DNA from 4 places in the Mameliella sp. LZ-28 genome. Region 1 is predicted to be linked to each of the others. Evidence: riboswitches for the same ligand, from Rfam matches in the RefSeq annotation. Region 1 holds a riboswitch; each other region holds the start of a gene.

Region 1 (4,558 bases):
AGCAGGTCTTGCGGCATCAGCCCCGACCAGCGTTCGATCTGGCCGAAGAACCCCGGATCGGGCTTGGCCACGCCCATCGGGCCGGAGGCGAAGATCGCCTCAACATGTGCCGACAAGCCCATGACATCCATGATGTAATCCGCCCGTGGTGCCGGGTTGTTGGTACCGATCACGGCACGTCCGGGACTGCGTGCCAGCCAGTCGATCACCTGCGTATCGGGGCGGTCCTCGGCCCGCAACCAATGGTCCAGCAGGGTTTCGGCGCGGACATCCGTGTCCTGCGTCGCCAGCCAGTCGGCCAGCGCCCGTTCCAGCGGCAGCGCGCCGCGCAACACCCGTGCCGCCTGTCCGGGCTGGTTCAGGAAGGCGCGAAAGGCGCGCGGTGACAGGCCCAGGGTGCGGTCGAGGTCTGCCACCCAACCGAAGGGGTCGCCCGGCGGTTCGGCGTTCAACACGCCGTCGAAGTCCCAGACGACAAGCTCAGCCGTCATTGCGGGTAGATCAGGGCAGTTGCGACATAGCCCGCGGGCAAGGGCACGGTTGGCGGCGTTTCCAGCCCCTGCGCGACGTGATCCGGCAAGAGGTGCGTGTGCGGCCCTTCCGGAGATTCACCATCTGGCGGCGGGATCTCGGCATCGATTTCCAGCCGCAGGCAGGGCGTTTCGATTACGCGAACCGGGGCCGCGTCTCGCAGGGCGAGGCCGCTGCGCGACAGGTGATCCGGCCAGGCCGTGCCTTGGCTCCGGGCCAGCCGAGTGGCAAGCGCCTTGTCGCACCGCACGGTGAACCGTGCGGCGCGGCTGCCCAGCCCAAGATCAAAGCGCAGTCCGCCTGCGTCGCGCGGCAAGAGCGCGTCAGAGTCCGGGCCCAGCGCGGTCAAGGATCGGGCCGGATCGCGCAGGGCGCGGCCCAGGGGCACAGCAAGGGCGATCAGCGTCGGCGCCTCCGGGCGGTCGATCTCGAAGGCGGTGAGATAGCGCGCGGCCTCCAGCCGCAGCGCGGCATTTTCCAACCGCAGGATCAGCACGCCGTCGCCGATCTGCCCCGTACATTCGGTTCCCGGCAGGCGCGACAGCTCGCCCGAGGCGCCCCAGATGCCCGCCACGAGGCTCGCGCCTTCCTCGCCGATGCGCCGCGCCGTTTCCGTCAACAGCGTATCCCCCTGCCAGGACAGGCGGCGCGTCTTCAGTCCCATGTTCGCGGCGCGGGCGGGCAAGGCGGCCCAGACGCCGGCGCGAAAGTCGTCCGAGGCGCTGCCCCAGCAGGCGATCTCGTCCAGGCTGCGGGCGCATCCCGTGCACAGCTGCGATGCCTCGTCGATCACGCAGCGGGCCACGCAGGGGCTGGCCGGGGGCAGGCGGGTCATGCGGCTCATTGGTCTAGAACTCCACGCCTTTCTGCGCCTTCACGCCGTCGCGGAAGGGATGTTTGAGCAGCTCCATCTCTGTCACCAAGTCGGCGGCCTCGATCAACTCTGGCTTGGCGTTGCGGCCTGTCAGGCAGACATGGGTCATGGCCGGTTTCTGGTGCAGCAGGAACTCGACCACCTCGTCGATGTCGATGTAATCATAGCGCAGGGCGATGTTGATCTCGTCCAACAGGACGAACTGGATCTCGGGGTCGAGGATCTGCTCCTTGGCGATCTTCCAGCCGTTCTGCGCAGCGGCAATGTCTCGCTCGCGGTCCTGGGTTTCCCAGGTAAACCCCTCACCGGACACGAAGAACCGGCATTCATCGGCAAAGCGTTCACGGAGAAAGGTCTTTTCGCCGGTGTCCCAGTTGCCCTTGATGAACTGGACCACCGCGCAGGGCATGCCATGCGCGATGCAGCGCATGATCATCCCGAACCCGGCCGAACTCTTGCCCTTGCCCTTGCCGGTGTGGACCATGATCAGACCTTTTTCCTCGGTCTTGGTCTTCATCATCTCGTCGCGGGCGGCCTTGATGCGGCGCATCTTTTCGTTGTGGCGGGTTGTGATCTCGTCCATTGCGCGCTCCGTTGATCGATTCAGGCAGGAATTGCATCCGTGTCGCGCCCCGTCAACGTGCTTCGCGATTGACATGTCCGCCCGTCTGTCGCACCACCGCCCACACGATGGTTCCCCGGAGCACCCGGGGAGGACAACAGGGAACGCGGTGAAACCCCGCGGCTGCCCCCGCAACTGTAAGCGGTGAGCGCCCTCGCAACGTGCCACTGGCCAGACCGGCCGGGAAGGCGCGGGGGTGCCGCGACCCGCGAGCCAGGAGACCTGCCATCCCAGGTGCAACTTTAATCCCGGGCGGGGTGCCCCGGAGGAGGTCGGGAATGGATCACGATACGCAACAGGGGGCGGGCCATGCGCCGGTCGAACTGCTGGTCTGCGTCAAGTGTCGGCGTGGCGAAGAGGTGCCAGAGGGCGGTCAACGCCCGGGCCAGCGCCTGCACGATGCGCTGGCGGCGCGCGAGATGCCCGAGGGGGTCACGCTGACGCCGGTGGAATGCCTGCAGAACTGCGACTACGGCTGTTCCGTCGCCATGCGCGGCGGGGCGGAACGCTGGACCTACGTCTACGGAAACCTTCACGAAGCGTCGCATCCGGACCTGCTGGCCGAGGGCGTGGCGCTGTATCATGCGGCCCGCGACGGGGTGATCCCCTGGCGCGCGCGGCCCGAACATTTCAAACGCAATTGCATCGCGCGCATCCCGCCCGAACAGGCCAAAGCGCCGGAAAAGGACAAGACATGACCGATCTCGCCAAGCTTCCCGTCACCGTCATCACCGGCTTTCTGGGCTCGGGCAAGACGACGCTGATCACCCACCTGATGCAGAACCCGGGCGGCAAGCGGCTGGCCGTGGTGGTCAATGAATTCGGCGACGTGGGCGTCGATGGCGAGATCCTCAAGGGCTGTGCCATCCCCGATTGTCCGGCGGAAAATATCATGGAACTCGCCAACGGCTGCATCTGCTGCACCGTGGCCGATGATTTCATCCCGACCATCGAGGCGCTGATGGCGCTGGACCCGCGCCCGGAGCATATCCTGATCGAGACCTCGGGCCTGGCGCTGCCGAAACCACTGCTCAAGGCTTTTGACTGGCCGGACATCCGGTCGAAGATCACCGTAGATGGCGTGATCGCCCTGGCCGATGCCGAGGCGGTGGCCTCGGGGCGGTTCGCGCCAGACGTGGCAAAGGTGGATGCGCAGCGGCTGGCGGACGATTCGCTGGATCACGAGACGCCGCTGTCGGAGGTCTTCGAGGACCAGATTTCCTGCGCCGACATCATCCTGCTGACCAAGCCGGATCTGGCGGGTCCCGAGGGCGTGGCCAAGGCCAAGGAGATCATCGCCGCCGAGGCGCCGCGTCCGCTGCCGGTGATCGAGGTGGCCGAGGGCGCCGTCGACCCGCGCGTGATCCTGGGGCTGGAAGCGGCGGCAGAAGACGACATGGACGCCCGTCCCAGCCACCACGACGACCACGATGACCACGAGCACGACGATTTCGAATCCATTGTCGTGGACATTCCCGAGGTGTCCGCCCCCGCCGACCTGGTGGCGCGGATCGAGGACCTGGCCAAGAGCCAGAACATCCTGCGGGTCAAGGGCTATGCCAGCGTTGCCGGCAAGCCGATGCGCCTGCTGGTGCAGGCGGTGGGCGCACGGGTGCGGCACCAGTACGACCGTCCCTGGAAAGCGGACGAGGCCCGCCAGGGTCGGCTTGTCGTGATCGCCGAACATGACGACATCCACCCCGAGGCGATCCGTGCCGTGCTGGGCGTGGCCACGGAGGCGGCAGAGTAGGGCGGGGGTCTCCCCGCCGCGCCGGAGCGGTGCCATGCACGTCATCTTTCGCGAAAGCCACGGACTCGAAGAGAGCGAGACCCCGACCGACCTGGCGCAAAGCCCGGCGGACCTCGTGGTGCTGTCCTTCTCGGATTCCGACCTCGGCGCCTTTGCTGCGGGATGGGAACGGGGCGGCGGGCGCGAGGGGCGGATGCCCTCCCTGCGTCTGGCGAATATCGCGGCGCTGAAGCATCCGCTATCGGTCGATACCTATGTCGAACAGACGCTTGAGGGCGCCAAGGGCATCCTGATCCGCCTGATCGGTGGTGTGCCCTACTGGTCCTACGGCATCCAGCAGATCGCTGCCCTGGCGCAGGCGAAGGGGATCGCCTTGGCGGTTTTGCCCGGTGACGGGCGGGTCGATACGCGGCTGGACGAGGTTTCTACTCTTCCGGTCTCCACCCTGCGGCGGTTGGCCCATCTCTGCGACGCGGGCGGCGCGGTGGCGGCCCAGGCGGCGCTGGCGCAGATGGCGCTGGCGGCGGGGCTTTATGCCGGGCCGGTGCGTGGCGCCAAGGGGCTGCCCCAGGTGGGCGCCTGGCTGCCGGAGCACGGGGTCTGTTGCCCGGTCCTGGCCGCTGTGCGGGATGGCGAGGGCAGAGGGGGGCCGTCTGCCCCCCGCTTGCCGGAGGCAAGCCCCCCCGAGGGTATTTTCGCCAAGAAGAAACCGCGCCCGCTGGTCTGCCTGGTCTTCTATCGCTCGTATCTCGTCTCGGCGGATATGGCGCCGATGGAGGCG
Region 2 (4,558 bases), on a different contig from region 1:
CGGGCGTCCTCGTAGCCCTCGCGCGCAGTGGACGAGACGTTGCGGATACCCAGCTGGGTCAGCCCGGTGACCCAGGATTTTTCCGCCGCGCGCCGCATCGGATTGCCGTGCCCCCGCGTGACGCCATGCCGTTCGTCGACGAAATCCAGGTGCGCGTCGATCTGCAGGACATGGAAGGGCGCGCGTCCCTCGTAGGCCTCGATGCAGGGGATATTGATCGAATGGTCGCCGCCGATGGTGACGGGCAGGGCGCCCGCCGCCAGGGCGGCCTCGACGCCGCGGCGGATATTGGCGTGGCTGGTTACGGTGTCGGTGTGGACGATGTCGGCATCGCCCATGTCGACCAGCCGCACACCGTCCAGATAGGTCACGTCTTCCTCGTGGTCATAGGCGCCCGCGTGGCCGAAGCTGAACAGGGTCGAGGCCTCTCGCACGCCGCGCGGGCCGAACCGTGCCCCGGCGCGCCATTGCGTGCCCGCGTCGAAAGGGGCGCCAAGGATTGCCGCATCGGCCTGCAGGCTGGACCAGTCGGGCTGGTAGGGGGCCCTGGCAAAGGTGCAGATGCCGGTGAACGGAAGGTTCAGCCGACCGGATTCGTAACCGTGACTCATGAGGCTCTCCTTGATTGGCGCCAGCCTAGTCGGAGGGGCGCGCGCAACAAGGGGCATTGCGCGTCGAGGGTCGAATAATCGCTAAGGTTGATAAGTTCCTCTTGAGTACACGTTGCAATGCCTTACCCTGCGTAATGTGGATACAATCTTTGATTGCACTGGAGGGACTGAAATGAACTCGTTTAACAAGAGTCGGCCGTTGTTGGCCTTGGCGCTGGCAGGGCTGCCGCTGACGGCCCTGGCGCAGGACTATGGCGTCGACATGCCTGCGGAACCCGCGCCGGGTGTCCGCTTCCCGACGCCCGAGGCCGAGATCGACGCCTGGATCCGGGCGGAGCCGCAAAACAGTGACGCGATCCATGCCCACGCCTGGGGGATCTGGGCCGGACTGACGAAACCTGTCGAGGGGGAGGGCGCCTATGCCCGGCTGACCTATCAGACCTGGCTGACCAAGGCGGATGTGATCGACGTCTTCACCGGCGAGTCACCCGTAGATCAGTTCCGGCTGGGCGAATCGAACCAGATGTTCAAGCACGGGCTGGTGGACGGTTTCCTGGCCAACGCCGCGCAGGAAAAGAAGGACGGGACCGAGCCGGTTAAAAATGCCGCGGGGATCATCGTCAATACAGATGTGTTGGAAAACGTGGCCTACAGCCCGCCCTCGGCGCAATACCTGCTGGACACCGGCACAGGTAAACCGGAGGTGCTGGACCGGCTGCTAGAACAGGGCGACAAGGTGCGCTTTCCCGATGCGGCGGTGAACGTCAAGCCGGTCTACAAGCTGATCACCGATGATCGCATCACCGAGTGGACCGGCGCGGATGGCCAGACCCGCAGGCTGTACGCCTTCACCGCCTGGCCCGGAGAGCCGGACCTGGCCAACTGGACCCCGGATATGAAACAGGGCGGCTATCCAGAGACGCTCTGGCAGCAATGCGTCTATGTCGATCTCGACCTCGAGGGGCCGACAACCTCGACCGGGGTCGACGTGAACTGCAAGAGCCCGTCCGAGGGGAACATCTATTCCGTCGATGATTTTATCGCCGTGGACCTGAAAAAAGAGGATGCCGCTTTCGTCAACAAGTCGACGGGGGACAGCCGCGACCTGACCGACGGAGAGACCTCTATCGCTCTGCTGGTGGCCATGCATGTCACCTCTCGCGAGACGACGCAGTGGACCTGGCAGACCTTCTGGTGGGAGGCGGACGCCGCCCGGCCCAACACGCCCTCAAGTGCAGCGGTGGCATCGGCCCGGCCCGATACGTTGACCACACAGGCGGCGCATTACGCGATGGCGCCGGCCTATTCGATGCTGGTGCCGGCCCAGCCGCTAGTCGGCGGCAAGAACGTGGGCGCGCTGGTGACGGCCTTCAATCCATACCTGGAGGCCGGTTTCGGCACGCCGGTCATCGGGATCACCGAGACGGTGCAGATCCCGGACGGCGCGGGTGGCTGGACCACGACGACGACCGACATGGGCATCCAGACCAACTGCATGACCTGCCACGGCCTTGCGGCCTGGGGCGGACGTGGCACGGGCTATGCCGCGAATTTCTACGTTCCGCGCGATTACTGGGTGTTCGACACGGCGCTGGACGTGGATTTCGCCTGGTCGGTGCAGGCCATCGGCGAGGCTGTCGAGAAGGCGGAAAAGAAAAAGGCCGACGCGGCGTCAGAGTGACCGGGTCTTGACCGTCATGGATCGTTGCAGGCGCCCCTTTGGGCGCCTGTTTCGCGTTCCGGGGACAGAATCAGCGATTGCCCCGTCGGCCCGCCTGTCGCATTCTGCGTCCGTCAGGTGCCTCGCGAGGGGAGAATCGGGAAGCCGGTGCAAGACCGGCGCGGGCCCGCCGCTGTAAGGGGGATGGAGCGGACAGATGCCACTGGGGGCAGCCCCGGGAAGGCGTCCGCCCCGGCAGACCCCAAGCCAGAAGACCGGCCTGACGGCATCGACCGGCGCCTTGGACAGCGTCCGGTCATTGTCATTTTGCGGAGCCGAAGAATGCCCGATTCCCCAGTTGCGCCCGAAAAAGCGCGCAAGTTTGCCGCCTGCGAGCGCCAGGCGCTTTATGACGTCATCAATGCGCGCCGGGATGTGCGCAACGAATTCCTGCCCGATCCGATCTGCCCTGCGATGCTGCGCCGCGTGCTGGAGGCCGCCCACGCGGCACCTTCGGTTGGCTTCATGCAGCCCTGGAACTTTCTCCTGATCCGCGATCCGGCCCGTCGGTGCGCGGTTCACGCCGCCTTTGAACAGGCCAATGCCGAGGCCGAGGCCATGTTCGATAGCGAGAAGCGAAGCCAATACGCCGCGCTGAAGCTCGAAGGCATCCTGAAGGCGCCGCTGAACATCGCCGTGACCTGTGACCGGACACGCGGGGGCAAGGTGGTGCTGGGGCGCACGCACAACCGCGACATGGACCTGTATTCCACGGTTTGCGCGGTGCAGAACCTCTGGCTGGCGGCGCGGGCCGAGGGGCTGGGCGTCGGCTGGGTCAGCATCTTTCGACAAGAGGACCTGCGGGCGTTGTTGAACTTGCCCGACCATGTCGAGGTTGTCGCCTATCTTTGCGTCGGTCATATCGAAGAATCCTTTGCCCAGCCGGAACTGCAGGCGCGGGGCTGGCGCCGTCGTCTGGATCTGGATGACTTGATCATGGAAGACCGATGGCCGGGCACGCATGGGGCAGGGGGGTGAGACGCGGTGCCGCGCGCTCTTTCCTTTCCCCGCTGCCCGTGCGATAGGGACGCGCCAACCGATCCCTCCCAAGGAGTGCCCCAATGGAGATTCGCGAGGCCCTGACCTTCGATGACGTCCTGCTTGTTCCCGCGGCCTCGAGCGTGTTGCCGTCGACGGCAGACACACGGACGCAAGTGACCAAGTCGATTGCGTTGAACATCCCCCTTCTGAGTTCCGCGATGGACACCGTCACCGAAAGCCGGATGGCGATCACGATGGCGCAGGCCGGCGGCATCGGGGTGATCCACAAGAACCTCGGGATCGAGGAGCAGGCGCGCGAAGTGCGGCGGGTCAAGCGGTTCGAGAGCGGCATCGTCTACAACCCCGTCACCCTGCGCCCGGACCAGACCCTGGGCGACGCGCGGATGCTGACCGAACGCTACGGCTTCACCGGGTTCCCGGTGATCGACGAGGCGCATCGCGTCGTCGGCATCGTCACCAACCGCGACATGCGCTTTGCCGAGAATGACGGCACGCCGGTCCACGCGATGATGACCCGTGACAACCTGGCGATCCTGACCGAACCGGCGGACCGCGAGGAAGCCATCAACCTGATGAAGGCGCGGCGGATCGAAAAGCTGCTGGTGACCGACAAGGACGGCAAGCTGACCGGGCTTCTGACCCTGAAGGACACGGAAAAGGCGGTGTTGAACCCCACCGCCTGCAAGGACGGCCTTGGCCGCCTGCGGGTGGCGGCGGCGACGGGTGTGGGCGATTCTGGCTATGAACGCTCGCAGGCGCTGGTGGATGCGCAGGTCGACATCATCGTGGTCGACACGGCGCATGGCCATTCCGCCGGAGTGCTGGAGGCGGTCGAGCGTGCCAAGCTGCTGTCGAACGAGGTGCAGGTGATCGCGGGCAACGTCGCGACGGCGGATGCCGCGCGCGCCCTGATCGACGCGGGCGCGGATGCGGTCAAGGTGGGGATCGGGCCGGGGTCGATCTGCACGACGCGGATGGTGGCCGGTGTCGGCGTGCCGCAGCTGACCGCGATCATGGAATGCGCGGCGGCGGCCGGCGATGTGCCGGTGATCGCCGATGGCGGCATCAAGTTCTCGGGCGATTTCGCCAAGGCAATCGCGGCGGGCGCCTCCTGCGCGATGGTCGGCTCCATGATCGCCGGAACGGATGAAAGCCCGGGCGAGGTGATCCTCTACCAGGGCCGGTCGTTCAAGGCTTATCGCGGCATGGGCAGCCTGGGCGCGAT
Region 3 (4,558 bases), on a different contig from region 1:
CGCAAACAGCGCTTTGACCGTCGCGGCATCGAAGTCGCGCATCCGGGTAAAGACCGAGCGGTTCGCCTCGAAGCTGAAAGGCGCGCGCAGGAAGCCGATGGCAGATCCAACACCGGCGCCTTGCGGCACGAGGCAGCGCGCCACGCCCAGTTTCTCACACAGCCGCGCAGCATGCAGCGGGGCCGCGCCGCCAAAGGCGATCATCGTGTAGCGGCTCAGGTCCTCGCCGTTTTCCACCGCGTGCACGCGGGCGGCATTGGCCATGTTCTCGTCCACCACCTCAGCCAGCCCATAGGCGGCCTCCAGCGCGTCCATCTCCAGCGTTTCGCCGATCTCTGTCTGTAGCGCCGCCTCTGCGCGGTCCGGGTGCAGCGTGATGGACCCCCCGGCGAAATTCGCAGGGTCCAGCTTGCCCAGGACAAGGTCCGCATCGGTCACGGCGGGCCGCGTCCCGTCGCGCCCGTAACAGGCCGGGCCGGGTTCGGACCCGGCGCTTTCCGGGCCGACGCGGATCTGGTTCATCGCATCCACCGAGGCCAGCGACCCGCCGCCGGCGCCGATTTCGACCATGTCGATCACCGGGATCGAGATTGGCATCCCGGACCCCTTCTTGAACCGGTAACTGCGCGCCACCTCGAAAACCCGCGCCGTCTTGGGTGCCATGTCGCGGATCAGGCAGATCTTGGCCGTCGTCCCGCCCATGTCGAAGCTCAGCACCCGGTCCAGCCCGTGCCGCGCGGCAATCTCGGCCGCAAAGATCGCGCCCCCGGCGGGGCCGCTTTCGACCAGCCGCACCGGGAATTTCGTCGCCATTTCCAGCGAGAGGATGCCGCCGCCCGAATGCATCAGGAAGACCGGGCACGCCGCGCCCTCATGTGCCAGGCGATCCTTCAGGCGACCAAGGTAGGACGCCATCAGCGGGCGGATATAGGCATTGGCGATTGTGGTGTTGAATCGCTCGTATTCGCGCATCTGCGGCGAGACTTCGGAGGACAGCGAGACATCCACACCCGGCAAAGCTTCGGCCAGCACCTCGGCCACCATGCGCTCATGCGCGTCGTTGGCATAGGCGTGCAACAGGCCAACGGCCACGCTGTCATAGCCCCCCGCGCGCAGCCTGTCGGCCAGGGCCTCGACCTCGGCCCGGTCCAGCGGGATCAGCACGCCGCCATCCGCGTCCATGCGTTCGCGCAGCGTGTATCGCCGGTTGCGGGGCAGGAGAGGCTCGGGCAGCACGAGGTTCAGGTCGTATTGCTCGAACCGGCTTTCGGTGCGCATCTCGATCACGTCGCGAAAGCCCTCGGTCGTGACCAACGCGGTTTTCGCGCCGCGCCGCTCGATCAGGGCATTGGTGGCCAAAGTCGTGCCGTGGATCACCTGGGAAATCCGCCCGGGCCCCACGCCCGCCAGGTCACAGACCCGGTGCAGCCCCTCGACAATGGCCTCTTCCGGAGCGGCGTAGGTGGTCAGCACCTTGGTCGAGGTCAGCCCATCCGGTCCTTCCAGCACCACGTCGGTGAAGGTGCCGCCGATGTCGACGCCAAGGCGATACTGTGGTTCGGGCATGAAAGGCTCCTGTCAGCGATACCGGGAAACCTAGCGAGCCACCGCAATGCAATCCAATTATTTGATCGGATCAAGAGGATCGCTTTTCCTGATCCTCGGCCGCCTCCAGATGCGCCCGGGCCACCTCTTGCGCCAGTTCCGCCGCGCGCATGACATAGGAGGGCGCCAGACCGGCGTCGTAGCGTGCGCGAAATCGCAGTGGGTCCGGCACCCAGAGGTAACGCAGTGGCACCAGCCGCCTGGTCGCGATATGGTCGCGCAACTGCTCGATGGGCAGGGTGCCGTGCGCATGGGTCAGCACCGGGTGCCGCGCGATGTCGCGCAGGCTCAACGCGCGACCCTGCAAGCCCAGCCCCGGCGCCGCGACCCAGACCTGCGGAAACTCGCCGAGGTCCACGCCGCCCGAGATCTGCCGTCCGAACGGCCCGCTTTGCAGCGTCAGGTCCAGCCCCCGGCTGAACAGCGACGGCGAAAGGCTGGCCGAGAGGTCCACGGTCAGTTCCACGTCGATGGCCGGAAACCGGTCCTTGAGGACGCGCAGGAATGGACCCAGCCAGCTGTGCACAGATCATCTCTGTCACGCCGAGGCGCAGCACGCCCTCGAACAGATGATCCTCTCCGGCTGCGGCCAGGAAGCCGTCCATCGCGGTCAGCACGGCCCGGGCGCGGGGCAGTATCTTGCGCCCCGTCGGCGTCAGCCGGAGCGACCCGGCATCGCGGTTGAAAAGGCGCAGCCGCAGCAGCGATTCAAGCGCCGAAATCCGGGTCGAGATATTGGGCTGCGTGGTGTTCAGCCGTTCCGCCGCGCGGTGGAAACTGGCCAGGTCGGCCACCTGCACGAAGGCTTCGAGTTGTTTGACGGTGATCTGGCCCACGCCCGCAGTCTGTCGCCTGCGACGCTCTGGCACAAGCGATGGTCCGGGGCGCGAACCGCTTGACCGCGGCAAGATGCTGCGCCACTTTGGCCTGTGATGGTGACCGCGTCCGCGCGGTCTGAAAAGGGAACGCGGTGCGGGGCCATGCCCCAAATCCGCGACTGCCCCCGCAACTGTAAGCGGCGAGCCATCCCGAAGTGACCACTGGGCCGCACGGCCCGGGAAGGTTCGGGACTGCGCCTTGACCCGCAAGTCAGGAGACCTGCCATCGCCGGGCGCCCTGCGCCCAAGCCACTCAACCCGGGCGGGGTGCCCCGGAGACGCGAAAGACGAATGGCAACCTGCCGCCCGTCCTGCCGCCGATCCATGATCCCCGCCCCAGCTTTGCGCGGAGGGCGCGATGACGATCGAACGGGTGCTGACCCTTTTACAGACACGGGCCGAAACACCGGAACGGGCCCGGGAACTGGCAAGCATGGGCTACATGCAATGGCTTGGCAGCCTGCCGGGCTGCGCAAGCTACGAGGAAGAAGCTGTGCGTGCCTGGATGCGGGCCCAGCCCTTTGCCGGCACGGATCCGGCGGTGGCGGTGTTCTGCGACCTGCTGCACCAATCCATCCGCCGTCCAGCGGTGCCGCTGGATCTACCCTTGCCACAGCCGCAAAGGCGCGGAGGCGCCCGGAAACGGCGGTTGTCGATCTGACCGGAGCCTTTGGCCGCAGTCTATGCCGTGGTCGGGACCCCGCCATTGTCCGCGGCCAGGTGCACGGTCTGCGTCGGATAGGCAAAGCTGACGCCCAACTCTTCGGCCAGGGACAGGATGTCGAGGATCAGCGCCTGTTGCGCGGCGATCTGCGCCTCGTAGCTGAAGACGCGAAAGTGCCCCCATAGCTCGATGTCGATGCTGTGGGGGCCAAGCGACTTGATGCCGATGGTCACATTGTCTGTCTCGGCCTCCGGCTGATCGCGGTAGATCTCCATCAGCCGCGCCACGAACTGTTCCAGTTGCGCACGCGGGGTTTCGTAGGTGAGGCCGATCTTCATCAGCACGCGACGCCTCCGCCGGCTGCCCCAGTTGGATATCACCTGGTCCGAAAGCTGGGCGTTGGGCACGATCATCAGGGTGTCGTCCAGCTTGCGCAGGCGCGTCGACCGCAGGCCCACCGTCTCGATCACGGCCAGCGTGTTGGCTGCCTCGACCAGGTCGCCCTTGCGGAAGGGGCGGTCCGACAGAAGGATCGCGCCGCCTATGATGTTGGACACGGTTTCGCGTGCGGCAAAGGCCAGGGCCACGCCACCGATCCCCAGACCGGTCAGGACCCCCTCGTACGGCAGGCCGGCAACATCGGCGCAGCCGATCACCGCCCCGACGACGATCAACAGTTTCATCAGCCCCTGGGCCAGCGACAGCACGATTTCGTCCGTGTAGGCACGGGTCTGGGTCGCCTTGGCCATAAGCGCGCCAAAGATCAGCGAGACGACACGGTAGGCCAGCGCGGCGCTGGCCAGGATCAGCAGCATCGCGGACAAGCCCGACACCGCGCCGAAAGCCCGCAACGTCAGGCCCAACCGCTCGCTGGCGTCAAGGAACAGAAGGGCGGCGGCCATCAATCCGACCGGGCCGGCCAACTGTCCTACAAGGCGTCCCTGCCAGGAATCCTGCCCTGCCAGTCGGCGCGCGACGGCCCATCCCGCCATCAGCACCAGCGCCATGACACCCAGGTACGTCAGGACCCCCAGCCATTGCCAGGTCTCCAGTCCCCAGGCCTCGGCCTGCAGCCAGCCGGCACGCGCAAGGACCGCCTGCCGCGTGGCAAAGAACTGTGACAGGGGCGGCGGCGTGGTCAGGCCGGGAGCAAGGGGCATCTTTTCGAGGGCCGCGTAGATGTCTGGCAGCTCTGCCATCGTCTCGCGCGAGAAACGCCAGCGCCGCTCCATGGGGCGCCCCTCGCCGTCGAGGATGTCCGTTGGTGCGATGGTGATGTCGCCGACCGGATGGCGATAATAGACATAGGGCAGGGGGCGGTTGGGATCGTCGGGAATCTCCTGCCAGTAGATAAAGCCGATCCGGTCGATGCTCTGGCGCAGGTAATCGGCCATCAGCGCGCCCTCGATCC
Region 4 (4,558 bases), on a different contig from region 1:
CCCTGTTTTTCGATGGTGATTATAATTGGTTGAAACATTAGGGGCTAACGCAACCCTGTGTAAAGCTTTAACACAACTATGCGTTTTGTCACCGGTCCTGGTCACACGTATTGTTTCGCTTGTGGCCCCGATGGTCGCTCGTTCTCGCTTGCGCGATTTGGCAAGTGCAGGCCAGGGCACTGGCGGCCAACCGACGCTCCGCCCCTTGCCCGGGGGCGGGCAAGGGGGAAACGACATGTTCATACGTTCAGGACCTCGGTCGAGCCGACCGTCTGGTTGGTCTCTATGGCAGGTGCGTGTTTCGTGCCGAAACACGGGCCAAGGTCGTCGTCGGGGCGGTTATGCCTTCCCGGTTACTGCTTGACGGCCGGCTCTCGCTGCAAAAACGCCTTCAAACCCCAGATGGCGACGCCTGCAAGGACCCCCCAGAATGCGCCGCTGATCCCCAACATCGACATGCCGCTGCCAGCGATCAGGAAGGTCAGGGCCGGGGCCTCCAGCTGGTCGGCGCGGGAAAACGCGGCGGTTGTCGCGGCAACAAAGGCGGGTATCAGCGCCAGACCGGCAACGGCGGTGATGACCTCTGTCGGCGCAATGCTGGCCATCGCGGTGACACCTGTCGCGGCAAAGGCGAGCGCGACATAGCAGACACCCGAGATAATGGCCGCCCAGTAACGGCCGGACGGGTCGCGCCCGGCGTCCTCTCCGGCCATCATCGAGGCGGTGATCGCCGACATGTTGACCGGGATCGCGCCGAAAGGGGCGATGAGCAGGCTGACGATGCCGGTGCTGCGCAGCAGGAAGGGGCGGTTGACGCCATAGCCGTTCAGCTCGAGCACCGCGAAGCCCGGAATATTCTGCCCCGCCATCGTGATCAGGTAGAGCGGCAAGGCCACAGAGATTGCCGAGAGCGGGGAAAAGCTGGGCGGCACGATATCGAGCACCGGGCCCCAGTTGATCGCAGACGCGTCGGTACGTGCCGACGGGTCGACCCCCAGGAACAGCACCAGGACAAAGGCTGCCACCGCAAGCGGCATCGCGGCCAGGCGATTCCAGGCCAGGCCCACGACCCAGGCCACGACGATGGGCAGGACCAGCAGTGGCAGGTTCCCGAGCGCAAGCGCCGGCGCAAGACAGAGCTTCAGCAGGACCCCGGCCAGCAGCGCGCTTGCAATCGGCTTGGGGATTGCCGCGACGGCGCGCCCCAGGCCGGGGATGACCCCTGTCAGGACGATCAGCAGGGCGCAGATGATCAGGGCACCTACCGCCTCGCCGAACCCTCCGGCCAGCATCGCCGTTGCCGCAAGAAAGGCGGCGCCGGGTGTCGACCAGGCAACCGCGGCGGGGGTGCGCGTGACGATGGGCAGCCAGATACTGCAGATCCCCATGCCGATGGTCGCAAAGAACAGGCCGGTCGCGGCCTGGGTCTCCGAGGCGCCCATTGCCGTCAGCCCGGCCAGAACGATCGCAAAGGAGGCCGCATAGCCGACGAAGGTGGCCAACACCCCCATGTTGAGTGCCGAAAACGAAAAATCCTTGATCATGAAAGGGTCCACTGCTGCCTGACTCGCGCTCCCTACTTGACCGAGGATGGCGCGAACCTCCAGATCAGACATCTTCGGAACGCAGGGCGGTTCACCGCGAAAATCGTCCCCGTGACAGCGACGGCGACCCTGCCGCGCGCAGGGACATGACTGCCGGCCGGTTTCCGCGACGGGGCGGCGAAGGTTCTGGACAGTGATGGTTTTCCATGTCACCAGTTGCGGCGATGGTGCTGCGTTCGGGTCAACCCCGGAGCGGCTGAAAAGGGAACACGGTGCGAGAGACCTCTCTCAATTCCGTGACTGCCCCCGCAACTGTAAGCGGTGAGCAACCCGTCAATCCACTGGATCGACTGCGATCCGGGAAGGGACGGCGCGCTTTGATCCGCGAGTCAGGAGACCTGCCATCAATTGATCGCAACCAATCGGGCGGCGGGCCCGAGGAGGACAAGATGACAGTTCCACAGGGCCCGGTCCCGTGCGCTTGCCTGTTTCCTCTGAACGAGGGCTGGGCATGGACGCATATGTATTCCTGATTTCAGCGAGTTACGTCAGCGCCACCCGGTTCCGCAAGCTGGCCGATGCTCTGGTTCAGGAAGCCCCGTGCCATGCGGTCGCCCTGCGTCTCGAAGGCGAGGGGCAGAACCTCTGGCGGGTGCTGGACGCCCTTGCCGCCGAGGGCGCCAGCCGGATTCAGCTGCGGCCCATCGGCTTGCCGTTTTCACAAAGCCTGGAACGGTGGCTGCCCGGGGCGGCGGCAAGCTGGTTGCACAAGCGCGGCGAAGCGGCGCCCGAGCTGTTTTTTGCGCGCCCGGCAGAGGAAGACGCCGGCTTGGTGCGGAATGCCGCGCGGGCGCGGGTCCCGGCATCGCGCATCGCCCCTTTGCCGGACGGCGAGTTGGGCAAGGGCTGGGATGCGCCGCCGGAGTTTCGCCATCACCTGCTGGTCTGTGCCGGTCCGCGTTGCCACCTCAAGGACGCGCCTCATCTGGCCGATGTTCTCAAGGCCGAACTGCGCCGGGCGGGCGTCAGCGCCGACTGCCTCGTGACGACGACCGGTTGCCTGTTTCCCTGCAACGCCGGCCCGGTGATCGTGCACTACCCCGAAGGCCATTGGTACCGGGTGACCGACGTGGCCGATGTTCGCGCGGTCGTCACCAAGGCGATCGGCGCCGGCGCAATCCCCCGACATCTTTTGATTCACAGGACCGGAGACACCCATGAACCCGTTTAAACTCAGTTTCGTCCTTGCAATGGCCGCCGGAGCGGCTGTAGCGGACCCGGTGACTGTCGAAAGCTGCGGCGCGTCCTTTACCTATGACGCGCCCCCCAGCCGGGCGATCACGCTCAACCAGCAGGCCACCGAGGTCATGCTGGCGCTTGGCCTGCAGGACCGGATGGTCGGAACCGCCTACATGGACGACGCCATCCCCGAGCAATGGGGAGCGGCCTATGACAGCGTGCCCGTGCTGGCAGAGAAATACCCCGCCGCCGAGGTCGTCCTTGCGCAAGAGCCTGACTTCCTGTTCGCGGGATTCGGTTCCGCCTTTTCCGAGGACAACCTGGGTGCCGCGCAAAAGTGGCATGACCTGGGGGTGGGCACCTATCTGGCCGATGCCTCCTGCAAGGCCGCGCATCCGAAGGACGTTCCCCTGACACAGGCCCCGATCCTGCGCGACATCGAGGTGATCGGTGACATCTTTGGCGTGGCGGACCGTGCCGACGCGCTGATCGCCGAAACCCGGGCGCGCATCGACGCGGTTCAGAATGACCCGGCGGGCGGTGGCCGGACCGCGTTCATCTATGACAGCGGGACGGATACGCCCTATTCCATCGGCTGTTGCGGCGGCCCGGCGCTGCTGGCCCGTACTGCCGGCCTGCACAGCATCAGTTCCGAGGTTCATGGCACCTGGATCGACCTTTCGTGGGAACGCGTCGTCGCCGCCGATCCCGAGGTGATCCTGCTGATCGAGGCGGATTGGTCTACTGCTGCGGACAAACGGGCCTACCTGGAAAACGATCCGGTACTGGCAGAGCTGTCGGCGGTCAGGAACGGTCGCTACGTGGTCGTGCCCTTCTCGGAGACCCTGCTTGGCATGCGCTTCGCCGATGGGGTCGAGCGTGTGAATGCGCAGCTCAAGGCATTGGACTAAGTGCCCGCCCGGTTTCCGATCCTGTTGGTCGCGACCCTTGGGGGGCTGCTGTTCGTGGCCCTGGCCGGTGTCCTTTGGGGCACGGCCCAGATCTCCTGGGCCGACCGGTTTGCCATCCTGATGCGGGATGAGACCGCCCCGCGAGGACTGTCCCTGATCGTCTGGCAGTGGCGCATACCGCGCGTCCTGGCGGTGGGGCTGATCGGGGCCGGGCTGGCCCTGGCAGGGGCGCTGATGCAGACGGCCCTGCGCAATCCGATGGCAGACCCCTACCTGATGGGGCTGTCGTCGGGCGCCTCGGCCGCTGCGGTGGCGGCGATCATCTGGCTGCCCACGGGCATGACCGACCGGCTTGGCGTGCCGCTCATCGCCTTTCTCGGGGCGGCGCTGGCCTTTTTCATGACCATTGGCCTGTCGCAGAGACGCGGCAGGATGCCCGACCCTCTGGTGGTGATCCTTGCAGGTGTCGCCGTGTCGCTGATGTTCCAGTCGCTGACGGCCTTTTTCCTCTATGTCGGTGATCCGCACGCCACCCGCAACGCGATGGGCTGGCTGATGGGGACGGCGGCGGGCACGCAATGGCATGAGGTGCCGATGCTGGGCCTGAGTCTTGTCGTGGTTGGGGCGGTCGCCCTGCGCAACGCAAACGCGCTGGACGCGACCCTGCTGGGCGAGGAACGGGCGCAGGCGCTTGGGTTTCGCATCGGCCGCATCCGGCTGTTGATCTTCGTGGCGACGGTGCTCTTGACCGGGCTGGCGGTGTCGGTGGCGGGGATCGTCGGCTTTGTCGGTCTGATCGTGCCGCATATGGCGCGGCTGCTGACCGGTGCCCGGCACCGGGTTCTGCTGCCCCTGACGATGGCC

What was found. Region 1 has a riboswitch for cobalamin ahead of G9Q80_RS05220 (DUF1636 family protein). Riboswitches for the same ligand answer to the same signal wherever they lie in the genome.
Region 2: it holds a riboswitch for cobalamin, as region 1 does, so the genes downstream of both, bluB (5,6-dimethylbenzimidazole synthase) here and G9Q80_RS05220 (DUF1636 family protein) in region 1, are expected to answer to the same signal.
Region 3: it holds a riboswitch for cobalamin, as region 1 does, so the genes downstream of both, G9Q80_RS10840 (hypothetical protein) here and G9Q80_RS05220 (DUF1636 family protein) in region 1, are expected to answer to the same signal.
Region 4: it holds a riboswitch for cobalamin, as region 1 does, so the genes downstream of both, G9Q80_RS07290 ((2Fe-2S) ferredoxin domain-containing protein) here and G9Q80_RS05220 (DUF1636 family protein) in region 1, are expected to answer to the same signal.

Annotation. Positions count from the first base shown of each region.
Region 1 is NZ_JAANYX010000008.1:18,586-23,143, forward strand. Features, by position in the region: gene G9Q80_RS05205 (HAD family hydrolase) at 1-491, opposite strand, end outside; gene G9Q80_RS05210 (DUF1289 domain-containing protein) at 488-1,375, opposite strand; gene cobO (cob(I)yrinic acid a,c-diamide adenosyltransferase) at 1,380-1,988, opposite strand; cobalamin riboswitch at 2,080-2,271, shown strand; gene G9Q80_RS05220 (DUF1636 family protein) at 2,306-2,725, shown strand; gene cobW (cobalamin biosynthesis protein CobW) at 2,722-3,777, shown strand; gene cobN (cobaltochelatase subunit CobN) at 3,812-4,558, shown strand, end outside.
Region 2 is NZ_JAANYX010000011.1:67,145-71,702, forward strand. Features, by position in the region: gene G9Q80_RS06940 (agmatinase) at 1-611, opposite strand, end outside; gene G9Q80_RS06945 (hypothetical protein) at 784-2,292, shown strand; cobalamin riboswitch at 2,391-2,569, shown strand; gene bluB (5,6-dimethylbenzimidazole synthase) at 2,614-3,309, shown strand; gene guaB (IMP dehydrogenase) at 3,393-4,558, shown strand, end outside.
Region 3 is NZ_JAANYX010000012.1:51,522-56,079, reverse strand. Features, by position in the region: gene G9Q80_RS10850 (hydantoinase/oxoprolinase family protein) at 1-1,566, opposite strand, end outside; gene G9Q80_RS28160 (LysR substrate-binding domain-containing protein) at 1,637-2,131, opposite strand; partial or broken gene G9Q80_RS28575 (helix-turn-helix domain-containing protein) at 2,307-2,399, opposite strand; cobalamin riboswitch at 2,522-2,725, shown strand; gene G9Q80_RS10840 (hypothetical protein) at 2,842-3,144, shown strand; gene G9Q80_RS10835 (mechanosensitive ion channel family protein) at 3,165-4,558, opposite strand, start outside.
Region 4 is NZ_JAANYX010000011.1:147,110-151,667, forward strand. Features, by position in the region: gene G9Q80_RS07285 (benzoate/H(+) symporter BenE family transporter) at 354-1,544, opposite strand; cobalamin riboswitch at 1,753-1,964, shown strand; gene G9Q80_RS07290 ((2Fe-2S) ferredoxin domain-containing protein) at 2,056-2,775, shown strand; gene G9Q80_RS07295 (ABC transporter substrate-binding protein) at 2,762-3,694, shown strand; gene G9Q80_RS07300 (FecCD family ABC transporter permease) at 3,695-4,558, shown strand, end outside.